Regions from separate parts of the Bacillus cihuensis genome, predicted to be linked through region 1. Evidence: riboswitches for the same ligand, from Rfam matches in the RefSeq annotation. Region 1 holds a riboswitch; each other region holds the start of a gene.
What was found. Region 1 has a riboswitch for S-adenosylmethionine ahead of V179_RS0102635 (methionine ABC transporter ATP-binding protein). Riboswitches for the same ligand answer to the same signal wherever they lie in the genome.
Positions count from the first base shown of each region.

Region 2: another riboswitch for S-adenosylmethionine. It lies ahead of V179_RS0123760 (O-acetylhomoserine aminocarboxypropyltransferase/cysteine synthase family protein); the one in region 1 lies ahead of V179_RS0102635 (methionine ABC transporter ATP-binding protein).
Region 3: another riboswitch for S-adenosylmethionine. It lies ahead of ssuE (NADPH-dependent FMN reductase); the one in region 1 lies ahead of V179_RS0102635 (methionine ABC transporter ATP-binding protein).

Region 1 is NZ_AYSD01000010.1:597,613-601,888, forward strand. Features, by position in the region: gene V179_RS0102625 (pyridoxal phosphate-dependent aminotransferase) at 1-481, opposite strand, end outside; gene V179_RS0102630 (carbon-nitrogen family hydrolase) at 563-1,345, shown strand; SAM riboswitch class I at 1,507-1,613, shown strand; gene V179_RS0102635 (methionine ABC transporter ATP-binding protein) at 1,726-2,739, shown strand; gene V179_RS0102640 (methionine ABC transporter permease) at 2,729-3,400, shown strand; gene V179_RS0102645 (MetQ/NlpA family ABC transporter substrate-binding protein) at 3,576-4,276, shown strand, end outside.
Region 2 is NZ_KI632498.1:398,870-403,145, reverse strand. Features, by position in the region: gene V179_RS0123760 (O-acetylhomoserine aminocarboxypropyltransferase/cysteine synthase family protein) at 357-1,670, opposite strand; SAM riboswitch class I at 1,776-1,883, opposite strand; gene V179_RS0123755 (thioredoxin family protein) at 2,071-2,382, opposite strand; gene V179_RS0123750 (toprim domain-containing protein) at 2,398-2,754, opposite strand; gene gcvH (glycine cleavage system protein GcvH) at 3,033-3,416, opposite strand; gene V179_RS0123740 (arsenate reductase family protein) at 3,488-3,844, opposite strand; gene V179_RS0123735 (acyl-CoA dehydrogenase family protein) at 4,101-4,276, opposite strand, start outside.
Region 3 is NZ_KI632495.1:853,601-857,876, forward strand. Features, by position in the region: gene V179_RS0109990 (LLM class flavin-dependent oxidoreductase) at 1-1,170, opposite strand, end outside; gene ssuE (NADPH-dependent FMN reductase) at 1,224-1,823, opposite strand; SAM riboswitch class I at 1,869-1,973, opposite strand; gene V179_RS0110000 (AAA domain-containing protein) at 2,381-4,276, opposite strand, start outside.

The sequences.
Region 1 (4,276 bases):
TTTGCGGAATGGCGTTGAAATCAGGTAAAAATTGATTTTCAGCTTTAAGTGGGAATGTTTTATATTCGACATTCGCTAACACTGCACCTGATAAATAATCCGGGTATCCTGGATCAGGCAATAACATTAGTTCGCCTTCATTTAACAAGCACATTGGCAGCTCAACTAGACCTGTTTTCGTCCCAAATAAAATAGCTATTTCAGTCTCTGGGTCGATAGCTACTCCATATTGTTTCAAATAAAATTCGCTAGCAGCTTCCTTCAGTTCTTTAAGTCCTCTAAACGGGGAGTATTTATGAGTTAGTGGATCCTCTGCCGCAGTTTGGAGAGCTTTGATGATGTGTGGTGGTGTCGGCTGATCTGGGTTACCTTGCCCTAAATTAATAACATCCCGTCCTTCTGCAACTGCCTTGCCTACCTTTTCAACTAGGTTTGCAAAAAATTGTACTGGTAATTTTTTTAAGCGCTCTGAATATTCCATGTGAACCACCTTTTATGTAAGAGTTGCTATTTAATCTAAAATTTTATAATATTTAGATAAAAAAGTCTAGAGGTGTCAAAAATGAAGATTGCTTGTGTACAAATGGATATCGCTTTTGGGGAGCCAGATCAAAATTATACAGCGATTGAGAAATACATTGAAGAAGCGGCAAAAGCACAAGCGGATGTCATTGTCTTTCCGGAAATGTGGAATACAGGCTACGCTCTTGATCAACTCGACAGACTGGCTGATCGAGAGGGAAGCATAACAAGAAAGCTACTGTCTCAACTGGCCAAAAAACATCAAGTGAACATTGTCGGTGGTTCAGTAGCAACAAAAAGAGGAGACAAATACTTTAATACGATGTATATCGTGGATAGAACTGGAAAAATTGTCGCGGCCTACGATAAAGCTCATTTATTCAAGTTAATGGATGAGCATGTATATTTAAACGAAGGACAAAGTATGAATGTATTTGAAATGAATGGCATTACATGTGGCGGGGTCATCTGTTATGATTTGCGGTTTCCAGAATGGATTCGGACACATGCATTAAATGGAGCCAAGATTATGTTTATCCCGGCTCAGTGGCCAAAGCAACGTATTGACCATTGGCAATTATTATTGCAAGCTAGGGCGATTGAAAACCAGTGTTTTATCGTGGCTGTCAACCGTGTCGGTAATGACCCAAATAATGAATTCAATGGTCATTCCATGGTCATTGCACCTTGGGGTGAGCTACTAATTAGCAATCAAACAGAGGAAGGGATCTTGTACGCGGACCTTGAGTTAGAGGAAGTCGATCAGGTGCGGAAGACGATTCCCGTTTTTAAAGACAGGCGGACGGATTTATACGAATTATAAGGGGAAAAATTAGTACTCTGCTAGAGTAGTAGAGTTTATCACGCTTTAACGGGCCGTTCCCCCTACTGAATGAAGTTTCCCTTTTTAGTTAGTTTTTTTAAAAGATTGACAATAATAGGATAGTTTTATAATATATTAATTACATTAAATTTAATTTAAGATACTTATCCAGAGCGACTGAGGGACTAGGCCCTATGACGTCCGGCAACCCCCAATAATTGGGAAGGTGCCAATCCTGCAGAATGATCTTCATTCTGAAAGATAAGTCGAGATTCTTTCGTATTTCGATGCTCCTTTCAGTTGAAGGGAGCATTTTTCGTAGGATGAAAAGTCTATATATTTTAAATGACTTGTCAATTTGGAGAAATGTGAGGAATTGTATGATTAAAATTCGTAATCTTTCAAAGATTTATAAAACGAAAAAAGGATTAGTTAAGGGAGTAGATGACGTCTCTCTAACGATTCAAAAAGGCGAAATTTATGGAATTGTTGGATATTCTGGAGCAGGAAAAAGTTCATTGCTGCGTTGCATTAATTTGTTAGAGCGACCTACTTCAGGTCAAATTAAAGTGGATGGAACCGATCTTACATCTTTAAAAGGTGAGGATTTACGCTTAGCAAGGTTGAAAATCGGTATGATTTTCCAACATTTTTATTTGATTAGTCAAAAGACTGTATTTGATAATATTGCTTTTTCTTTAAAAGCTGCCAATGTACCAGCAAATCGAATAAAAGGGCGAGTAGAAGAATTGCTCGAAATGGTAGGTCTTGCTGATAAAAAAGACGTATATCCTTCGCAATTAAGTGGCGGTCAAAAACAAAGAGTTGGAATTGCACGGGCTCTTGCTAATAACCCAAAGGTGCTTTTATGTGATGAGGCCACATCAGCACTAGATCCGACTACTACAAAGTCCATATTGAGTTTATTGAAGAAAATTAACAAAGAGCTTCATATTACAATTGTTTTAATTACGCATGAAATGAATGTTGTAAAGGAAATTTGTAATCGAATGGCTATTATGCAATCAGGTAAGGTTATTGAAGAAGGGGCGGTATATGATATTTTTGCTAACCCACAGACGGAACTTACCAATGAGTTTATTGAAAGTGTTGTATCTTTTGAAATCCCAGAAGTGATTTTGAATGGATGCACTGGACCGATTGTCAAAGTGATCTTTAAAGGGAAGATTGCTTCTGAAGGAATTATTTCCGATATGCTTCAGCAGTTTAACGTTAGTGGTAATTTTCTGCACGGTTCTATTGAATATATTCAGGAAATACCACTTGGCATCTTTATTATGGAATTAAAAGGTGAAAAGGAAGAAATAGAGGGCTCACTCCAGTTTATTGAAGGTCGGGCTGCACAAGTAGAGGTGATACGCGGTGGGCTTTGATTATCATCATTTCATAGAACTTATCCCAGATATAAATCTAGCATTTATGCAAACAGTTTATATGATTACAATTTCGTTAATCGTTGCTGTTCTGATCGGTCTGCCGATTGGAATATTATTATTTGTGACGGACAAAGGTTTATTTTTAGAAAATCGCTGGTTCAAAAATGGTTTAGGATTTGTAGTGAATTTAGTCCGTTCGATTCCGTTTATCATTTTATTAGTTGCACTACTTCCACTAACGGACTGGATCGTAGGATCAACAATTGGACCTACTGCAGCAAGCGTATCTTTATCGGTGGCCGCGATTCCGTTTTTTGCTCGAATTGTCGAGACAGCATTGCGTGAGATTGATAAAGGTGTCATTGAGGCAGCTATTGCTGCTGGTGCAACACCATGGATGATCGTTAAAGATGTACTACTGCTAGAAGCCAAGTCAGGCATTATCTCAGGTGTCACGTTAACGCTCGTCAGTTTAATTGGATTTTCGGCTATGGCTGGTACTGTTGGCGGCGGTGGAATCGGTGATTTAGCTATCCGTTTTGGTTATTATCGCTATGACAACACGATTATGATTGCAACAGTAGTTATTTTAATTATTTTAGTTCAGATTATTCAACTTGCTGGTGATTTCATCGCTAAAGTTGTAGATAAAAGATAAAGTGAAACTTCAATCAGTAGGGGTTTTCTTCATCCCCTACTAATTGTTAGTTGAACCAATCGGGCTTTTACGGGCAGTTATCCCCCACCTACGCTTCTTCGATTCCTCCAAGCCTTGAGTGGGGGTGTTACTGCCCGTTAATGCGGGATAAAGAAACAGAAAGAGGGAGACAATTATGAAAAAATGGTTAACAGCATTAATTTTAGTAGCCGTTATAACGGTTTTAGCTGCATGTGGCAATACTAATAGCGAGAAAAGCAGTAACAAAGGGACAAGTTCAGAATCAAAAGAAATTAAATTTGGTGCTACAGCAGGTCCTTATAGTGACATGGTAACGAAAGCGATTATTCCTGGATTAGAAGAAAAAGGATACAAGGTGACAGTCATAGAATTTAGTGATTACATCCAACCGAACAAAGCTTTGGACAATGGCGATATTCAAGCAAACTTGTTCCAAAATACAATATATCTCGAAAACTTCGCGAAAGAAAACAAAATGGACTTAACAGCATTACTCGCTGTACCTACAGCGCCAATGGGGATTTTTTCAAACACATATAAATCTATAGATGAAGTAAAAGACGGGGCAACAGTTACACTTCCTAATGACCCAGTCAATGCGGCTCGTGCTCTTAATACGCTTCAAGATGAAGGATTAATTGTAATTGATAAAAATACTGATCCATTAAAAGCATCAGAAAAAGACATTACGGAAAATAAGAAAAACTTGAAGTTTCAACCACTTGAATCTGGGCAACTTCCCCGTTCAGTGGAAAGTGCAGACTTAGCGGCTGTACCTGGAAACTTCGCGTTAGCTGCCAAGATGGACTTGCTTGATGCATTAGCACTTGAAAATATGAGTGATCAATATCGCAA
Region 2 (4,276 bases), on a different contig from region 1:
TAAAAAAACTTGCCAACAATCGTTTTTATATAAAGTGAAACTTCAATCATTGAGGGTTTTCTTCATCCCTCAATGATTGTTAGTCTTATTCTACTGTCGCTTAGATTTTCGCTCTTGCTTCGATCATTCGACAGTACAAACTCTATTCAATGAATCAGAGACAGTACGCCGCGTCCTCATGTCTTCGTCTTTGTGACACACATCATGGGCACAAACTTTATCTCCGCTCATGCATCGGTAAGATTCATTGTATCTATCCAATCGGACCCTTACAGGCAGTTGATCCCACCTATCTTCTTTTAGCATGCTTAGAATCTTAAGGTTGGGATCTTACTGCCCGTTAAGAGTGGAAAAAATTATTTTACCGTAAGTGAATGGATGCCAGTAGCTTTTTCGATTGCTTGTTCAAGATCATCGATTAAGTCTTGGGCGTTCTCAATCCCCACTGATAAACGTACCAAATCTTCGCTTACGCCAGCTTTCTCAATTTCTTTCGCAGTAAGCTGTTGGTGTGTCGTACTTGCTGGATGGATGATTAAACTTTTTGCATCCCCAACGTTCGCAACATGAGACCAAAGGCGAATAGAGTCGATCAGTTTTGCTCCCGCTTCTCTGCCACCTTTAATGCCAAATGTGACAATGGATCCTGCTCCTTTTGGTAAATATTTATCAGCCAATTTCTTATCAGGATGATCTTCATTACCCGGATAGTTGACCCAAGAAACCGCAGGATGATTTTGTAGATAATCGATGATAATTTTCGTATTCGAAATATGTTCCTTCATTCTCACATGTAATGTTTCCAATCCTACCGCAAATTGAAATGCGCTCTGCGGGCTTAATTGTGGCCCTAAATCTCTAAGCAGTTGAACACGAGCTTTTGTAATAAATGCAGCTGGGCCACATGCTTCACTATACACCATTCCGTCATAGCTTGGATCTGGTTCAGTAAATCCTGGGAAATTCGGTGAATTATAATTAAACTTTCCTGCATCTACAATGATTCCGCCCATTGTCGTGCCATTCCCCAGTAACCATTTTGTTGCGGAATGAACGATAATATCAGCGCCAAAATCAATCGGTCTGCATAGATATGGTGTCGCAAACGTACTATCGATAATGAGCGGAACACCTGCTTCATGTGCAATATCTGCTACTGCTTCAATATCAAAAACACGCAAACTTGGATTCCCGATCACTTCCGCAAATACCGCTCTTGTTCGTGAAGTAATCGCTTCTCTAAAGTTTTCAGGACTATCAGGTGATACAAAATGGACCTTTATCCCATATTTCGGAAGTGTGTTGGCAAATAAATTATATGTACCGCCATACAAAGTGGATGCAGCTACAATTTCATCCCCCGCACCTGCGATATTCATAATCGCTAACGTGATTGCAGCCATACCACTAGATACTGCTAATGCACCAATGCCCCCCTCTAATAACGCTACTCTCTCCTCGAACGTCGTTACGGTTGGGTTATGAATTCTTGAATAAATATAACCACTCTCTTTCAAACCGAACAAATTAGCTGCATGCTCTGTGCTTTTAAAAGCAAAAGCATTACTTTGATAAATTGGTAATGATCTAGCTCCAGTAGTCGGGTCAGCCTCAAGCCCACCGTGTACACTTAATGTCTCAAATCGATAATTGTTTTTTTCTTCTCCCATGCAAATCCACTCCCTTTTCGTCATTTATTCCTTATTTTTCGCCCTGGCAAACTAAGTGGATGAGAATCAAAAAAAACCTCTTTAAGAAGAGGTTTTTATCAACTCTTCTTATCTTCCAGAGCTAATACTCTGCTGGAATTAGCACCGTGTATGATATTACATACCGGTTGCCGGGCTTCGTAGGACCAGTTCCTCCACCACTCTTGATAAGAAATTATTTTAATTTTCGGTAAATTAATCTTAGGACTAATATATCACGGCCTATAGTGCTCGTCAACTTTATTTTTATTTTGCCCTACGTCAAATATTGCTGCCGGATAAATGGGAACTTAAGAAGACCCATACCTCACACGCATCGACTTTTACCGTGTCATTGATACGAAGTGTTGTTGGGCCTTCTTTACAATTCCAGCTTTTTTAAGAGAGTATACAAATAAGGGACAGATTGGAATGCGTAAATTTTCTCCAACAATTGTCCTTCTTTAATAAGCAACAAACAAGGGACACTTTCTATCTTATATTGTATTGAGATGGCTGGAATATAGTTCATATTCATCTTGCCGCTTTTTAATTTAGGATACATCTCTAACACTACAGTTAGCATTTTTGAAGCGACCTGACAAGTTCCACACATCGGGGTATACAAATATAAGCAAAAAGTATCCTTTTGTTGAATCGCGTCATTTAATTCTCTTTCATTCCATTCTTGCATGGTAATACCTATCCTCTATTCTAAAAATTTCATTTTCACATCTATTTTAGCTGAAAGTAGCATAGTTGAAAGATGTTTTAGCGGGGCATCCGCCACTTGACGATACATTTTATCTATATAAATATGGGATGCATTGGGCAATTCACGCATCAGCTGTTTCCTAAGTTTTTCTCCAGAATCATCTGCGTCTACGAGGATATAAACATCTTTGTCTTCCAACTCTTCCACAAGTTCATCCAATCGAACTAAAGAGATTGTCCCGTTTGTACAGATAATCTCAATATCTTCATTCAAGATCTTTTTTACTTGACGCTTATCAGAAGTACCTTCGACAATAAGAATTTTTTCAACCTCAGGCTTCACGAACAACATCATCACCCATCTTTTAGTTCATTCAATGTACAAAAGTTAAGCGCCATCCATTACCATGAAGGATCAATCCTGTAGCACGCTACTCGCCTAATCCTAATGGCGGCGGTGCGGAGACGGATTTTCGGGACTTTCTATAATTAAATAAGTATACCTGCTAAGTAGGTAGGTTATATTAGAAGGTTGCGAAGACCCGTCCCCATGTCCTTCATACAGGAAATTTCAATAATTGACCGATAAAACAAGGAAGACCGTCGCAGCAGTCTTCCTCATTTAACACGTTATCCTTCGTTAATCATTGCTTCGTAAGACTCTGCTGTCATTAATTTCTCAATTTCACTGTTGTCAGACGGTTCGACTACGATCATCCAAGCCTTCTCATAAGGGGATTCGTTGACAAACTCAGGGCTATCATTCAGATCTTCATTCACTGCAACGATTTTACCGCTGATCGGTGCATATAATTCAGAAACTGTTTTAACAGATTCCACGCTGCCGAATGGCTCGTCCGCTTTAATTTCATCGCCTACTTCTGGAAGCTCAACAAACACGATATCACCAAGCTCTGATTGCGCAAAGTGTGTAATTCCGATACGAACCGTTTCACCTTCAGTTTTAACCCATTCATGTTCTTCCGAGTAACGTAGTTCTTTTGGTGTTGTCATTAGTAAATCCCTCCAAGTATGTAGTACTATCACTCTTATAGTATAAAGTAGATTTTCCAATTTGGAAGTGTTTAAATCCAATTCTTCTCAAATTCTTCTTCTTTAAAACCGACTGTTACCGTTTTCCCGTCTGTAACAATCGGACGCTTTATTAACATTCCGTCTGAAGCTAATAACTCTAGCATCTCTTGTTCAGAAGCATCTTTCAAACGATCCTTCAATCCCATTTCACGATACTTTTGACCACTTGTGTTAAAAAATTTCTTTAATTCCAGACCACTGTTACGGAACAACTCTTTCAATTCAGAACTTGAAGGCGGATTTTCCGCGATATGGATGTCTTTGTATGTAAGTTCATGTGCATCAAGCCAATTTTTAGCTTTACGGCAAGTTCCGCATTTTGGATACCAATAAAATGTTAAGGCCATTTTCTCACCACCTATTGATAGAATACCCGTTTTTTAGTCGTAATACAAAATAAACATGACGTAAAAAACACCATCATTTTCCACGGAGGATAAATAATATAGTATGCTACATTCGCCTAATCACAATGGTGGAGGTGCGAAGTTAATTTTGCGAAGCCCCACGCCCCACCCCCATGCGCTTCATTCAAAAAGACTCCCAGAATACCTGAACAGTGAAGACGCTCAAGTTCTCAGAGTCTTTATTTCATTTTTTAATCTATAACACAAATTTTCCTGCTTCAATTAATTTAACAGAGGCTTCACGCTTTTTGGCAATAACATTGATGGGTGTATGTCTAGTTAACTTGCGAAGAGAAGAAAGCATAATACGCAATGGATCGCCCGTTTCTATAGCAATTAAAGTTTCCTTTGCATGCTGCTCGATTTCATTAA
Region 3 (4,276 bases), on a different contig from region 1:
ATTAAAACCATCTACACCTGTTACATCAATCCATTCTTCTAAAGAATCAGCGACTTGTTCAGGAGAGCCAACCACAACAGGTCCCATTCCGCCAACTCCAATAAACTCAGCAACTTCTTCAACGGTAAAATCGGACATCGATTTTAATGTTGATTGGATGGCATCATTCTTAACATATTGAATTTTTTCCTGAGGGTCAACACCATCCATATCTACACCAGTCCAGCCACCGAATAATGCAAGTGAGCCTTCGTAACTGGCATGCTTTTTATAATCCAAATATTTAGCTTCAGCCTCTTCTTGGGTCGCACCTACAATTGGCGTAATCAATGTAAGAATCTTTATTTCATCTGCTTTTCGACCGGCCTTCACTGCCTCTTCTCTAAAAGCCTTTACTGTGTTTTTGGTGCGCTCCATTGATGTTGAGCCAACAAAAACAAGTTCTGCATGTTTTGCTGCAAATTTTGTTCCTTTTGGTGATGCTCCCGCTTGAAATATTACGGGAGTACGTTGTGGTGAAGGTTCACAAAGATGTGCTCCTGGAACTTTATAGAATTCACCGTCATGATTAATATCATGAACCTTTTCTGGATCTGCATAAATCCCTTTTTTCTTATCCACTACGACAGCATCATCTTCCCAACTAGCTTCCCATAATTTATAGACAACATCTAAATATTCATCAGCTATATCATAACGATTATCATGATTAATTTGTTGATCTAAGCCAAGATTACGTGCAGCACTATTTAAATAAGATGTAACGATATTCCAACCGATTCTTCCTTTTGTTAAATGATCCAATGTCGAGATTCGCCGAGCAAATAGATAGGGATGTTCATAGCTTGTCGACGCAGTTAAACCGAATCCTAAGTGCTTTGTAACTTGTGCCATGATCGGAACAACAAATGCAGGATCATTGACTGGAACTTGAGCACCTTGACGTACTGCTGCATCACGAGAACCTTGGTATACATCATATGTTCCAAGAACATCTGCCAAGAAAATGGCATCGAATTTTCCTTTTTCCAGTACTTTTGCAAGATGTGTCCAGTATTCAGCATCCTTGTACGTAGACGATTTATCGTCCGGATGTGTCCAAAGACCCGGAGATTGATGTCCAGCACAGTTCATATCAAATGCATTTAAATATATTCTTTTTTTAGTCATAATCATTACCACCCATTCGTTTTTTATGATGAAATATGGTGCTAAAAATGTGCTTAAGAGGTTATTGCTTTAGTTTGTTTAATGATTTGGAGAAACTCCTCTAAATCGTTATTAAGTCGTGCTTGTATATCTTGATCAGTAATAGGTTGTAAACTATTTTCTTTATCGATTTGGTTATCTATAATATAAGTCCCTTGAGTGGCTCTTCCTTTTAAAGTGGTAATAAGCGGTTTTAAGGCAAAATCGATTGCTAATAAGTGTGCTTTACTCCCACCGACCATTATTGGTAACACTGGAATTCCTTTAAACGCACCTTCTGGAATTAAATCGATTAGAGATTTTAACACACCTGTGTAGGAAGCTTTGTAGACAGGAGAACCAATAATTACACCATCCGCTTCCTCAATTGACTTTGCAATCGCTTTAATTTCACTGCTATTATAGCGTGCATTATGCAAATCCTCAGCAGGAATATCCAAAACGGAAACATACGTTACCGTTATATTCTCCTTTTCTAACAATGATTGAACAAATTTTAAAACAAAATCAGTCCTAGAAGGTGCTGAAGGGCTTCCAGATAAAATTACAACATTAGGCATTTGTTGACCTTCTTTCTTAGTAAAATAGTAATTATCCTTTGTACGAATTAACATAAAAAGTCCTCTTTCCTGAAAGAAAGAGGACTTTTACATTAGTCACCCTTATCTAACAAGCATATGCTTGCAGGAATTAGCACCTTTCTACTAGTTGTAGAGGTTGCTGAAGCTTCATCGGGCCAGTCCCTCGGCTTCTCTTGATAAGTATTATTAAATTATTTTTATCATAATATTCTAATAACTAAAAGTCAAGATTAATTCATATATCTTTCATCGGAATTGTTTGAATAATACTTACTCACATAGAACATACTATGATGCACGTAATCTAATTGCTCAAGATATAATATGAAAATTTCATCAATATTTTTTCATTTCTCCCTGATGGTAAGCCTTATTTTCCTGTCGCTAAACGAAAAACTTACGGTATATAAGCGCCATTAGGCACGAGTAAGTTTCACTAGAACTCACCAATCGGGTTTTTACAGACAGTTGTATTTCACCTACTCTTCTTCAATTCTGCTAAGTCTTTAGGATTTTGACTTTCTATTAATGTAGGATAAATTAAAGGGTCTGGACACATCTTTAATGTGTCCAGACCCTTTTAGTTACTCCTATTCTATCCCAGGTAGTTGTGTAAGAAAATGTTCAACTACTGCTACTGAATCTAAGCGTGCTGCCACATAAGGTGGTAAAAGTCTGCTCGCTGCTTCAAGTGGAACACCTAACCAGAAATATTGCTTATCAATAATGATGAAAGGAAATGCAACACTAGTTTCAATTTGTTCTACTACTGCCAAGCCGGGAACCGGACGAGTTGAAATAAGTGTAATCTTGACATGTTGTTCTTTACTATTCAACATATTTATCCATTCTTCCGTAACAATTCCTGTATCAGGTATTGACAATAGTATAGAATGGCGTGCTTTTTTAATATCCTTACTTAGAACATCTAGTTTACGTGCATGCATCCATTGGAGCTTCGGATGTTGATTTTGAATCCACTTCCCAATATCCTTCGGCCTTACTGTATATCCGTAAGATGCTTGATGGTCCACAAGTTTACGTAATGTTTTGCCTAGATATACCTTTTTTCGAATATAGTCCGCATCGCTCACTTGAATGAATTTTCCTTTTGTTCTCGTAATCGCAACATTAATAAGCCGCTCACTATTTTTTCCTGTCAAAAGCATGCCAGGACGTGTTTCAGGATAGCTATCAACTGTATCAAATATCATTACATCCCGTTCGCTTCCCTGAAATCGATGGACTGTTGCAGCGATAATATCTGCTAGTTCAAGCTCTTTCTTATAAATATCTTGTAATAATAAATCCATAAGACAAGATTGAGCACGATAAGGTGTCACATAGCCAATAGAGCGTGAGCCGCTTGAATATGCTTCATGAAGTAGTTGAAACGATATGAACAACTGCCAAAGATTTATTCTTGATTTCGATGAACGCTCTGTTATGCAATGTTCACCTGTACCACTCGTCTCTAATAGCATTAAAGCACGGTTTGGGAACGGCCTTCTCCCTGTGATTTCTTCACGGCTCATAAGTACACTCTTATGATCGCCAACAAGGGAATGATAAATAAATTTATTCGTGAAAGCGGAAATATCCGGATGCATTCTCCGTTGTTCTTTAAGTAGAAACAAATGTGGATGGAGCTTACCTTCATTCACTACATTCGCGACTTCTGAACGATGAAAAATATCTTCCTTTAACCATTTATTCACTGATTCATCACGTGCAGAAGCAATGGGCGGCAATTGTTTAAAGTCACCGCAAACGATGATGTTTTTGCCTAAAGAAGCAGCAAACGCAACTTGTGGCACATAAGCCATACTTGCTTCATCAACTATAATTACATCATATTCCTTTTCAAATATCGTGCTGTCGCTCGCTGCTTTAGCCAATGTGCTACCAACAATTTTCGCTTGCTTCACGAGCTCCATTTCTTTACGGTGAAACTTTTCTATAATTCTACCTAGCTTTTTTTCCAATTCAATCAATCGGTCTGTATCACGCTTACTAAATGAGCCAGATAGATCTTGTTTTAAGAGCCTTTTCTCTTCAGTTAATTTTTGCTTATCCTCAACTAAATCAGGTTCAAACTTTTCCAACAACTGGCTTGATATGATATCAAGATGATTAGCTAAACTTTCCCCAGTATGCGAACCATACCTAAGTATATCGCCTTCTTTAAAACGTTGTTTCTTTTTTGTAAACGCGGAAATTTCAGCCATTAGTACATCAACGGCTTGATTGCTATGCGAGAGAACTAATAGTTTTTTCCCTTTAAAATAATGATTTGCTGCTGTTCGGGCCAAAGTATATGTTTTTCCAGTTCCCGGGGGTCCCCAAACATAAGTGATAGGATTAAAATTAGAACGTAAAAAAAGCTCCTTAACACTGCTGTGGTCCTGAGCTATCGGATGCCTGCTCTCCATCGACGGGTCCATCAACCGTTTGACTCGAAGCCGCTTTTTCTTACTTTTCTTCAT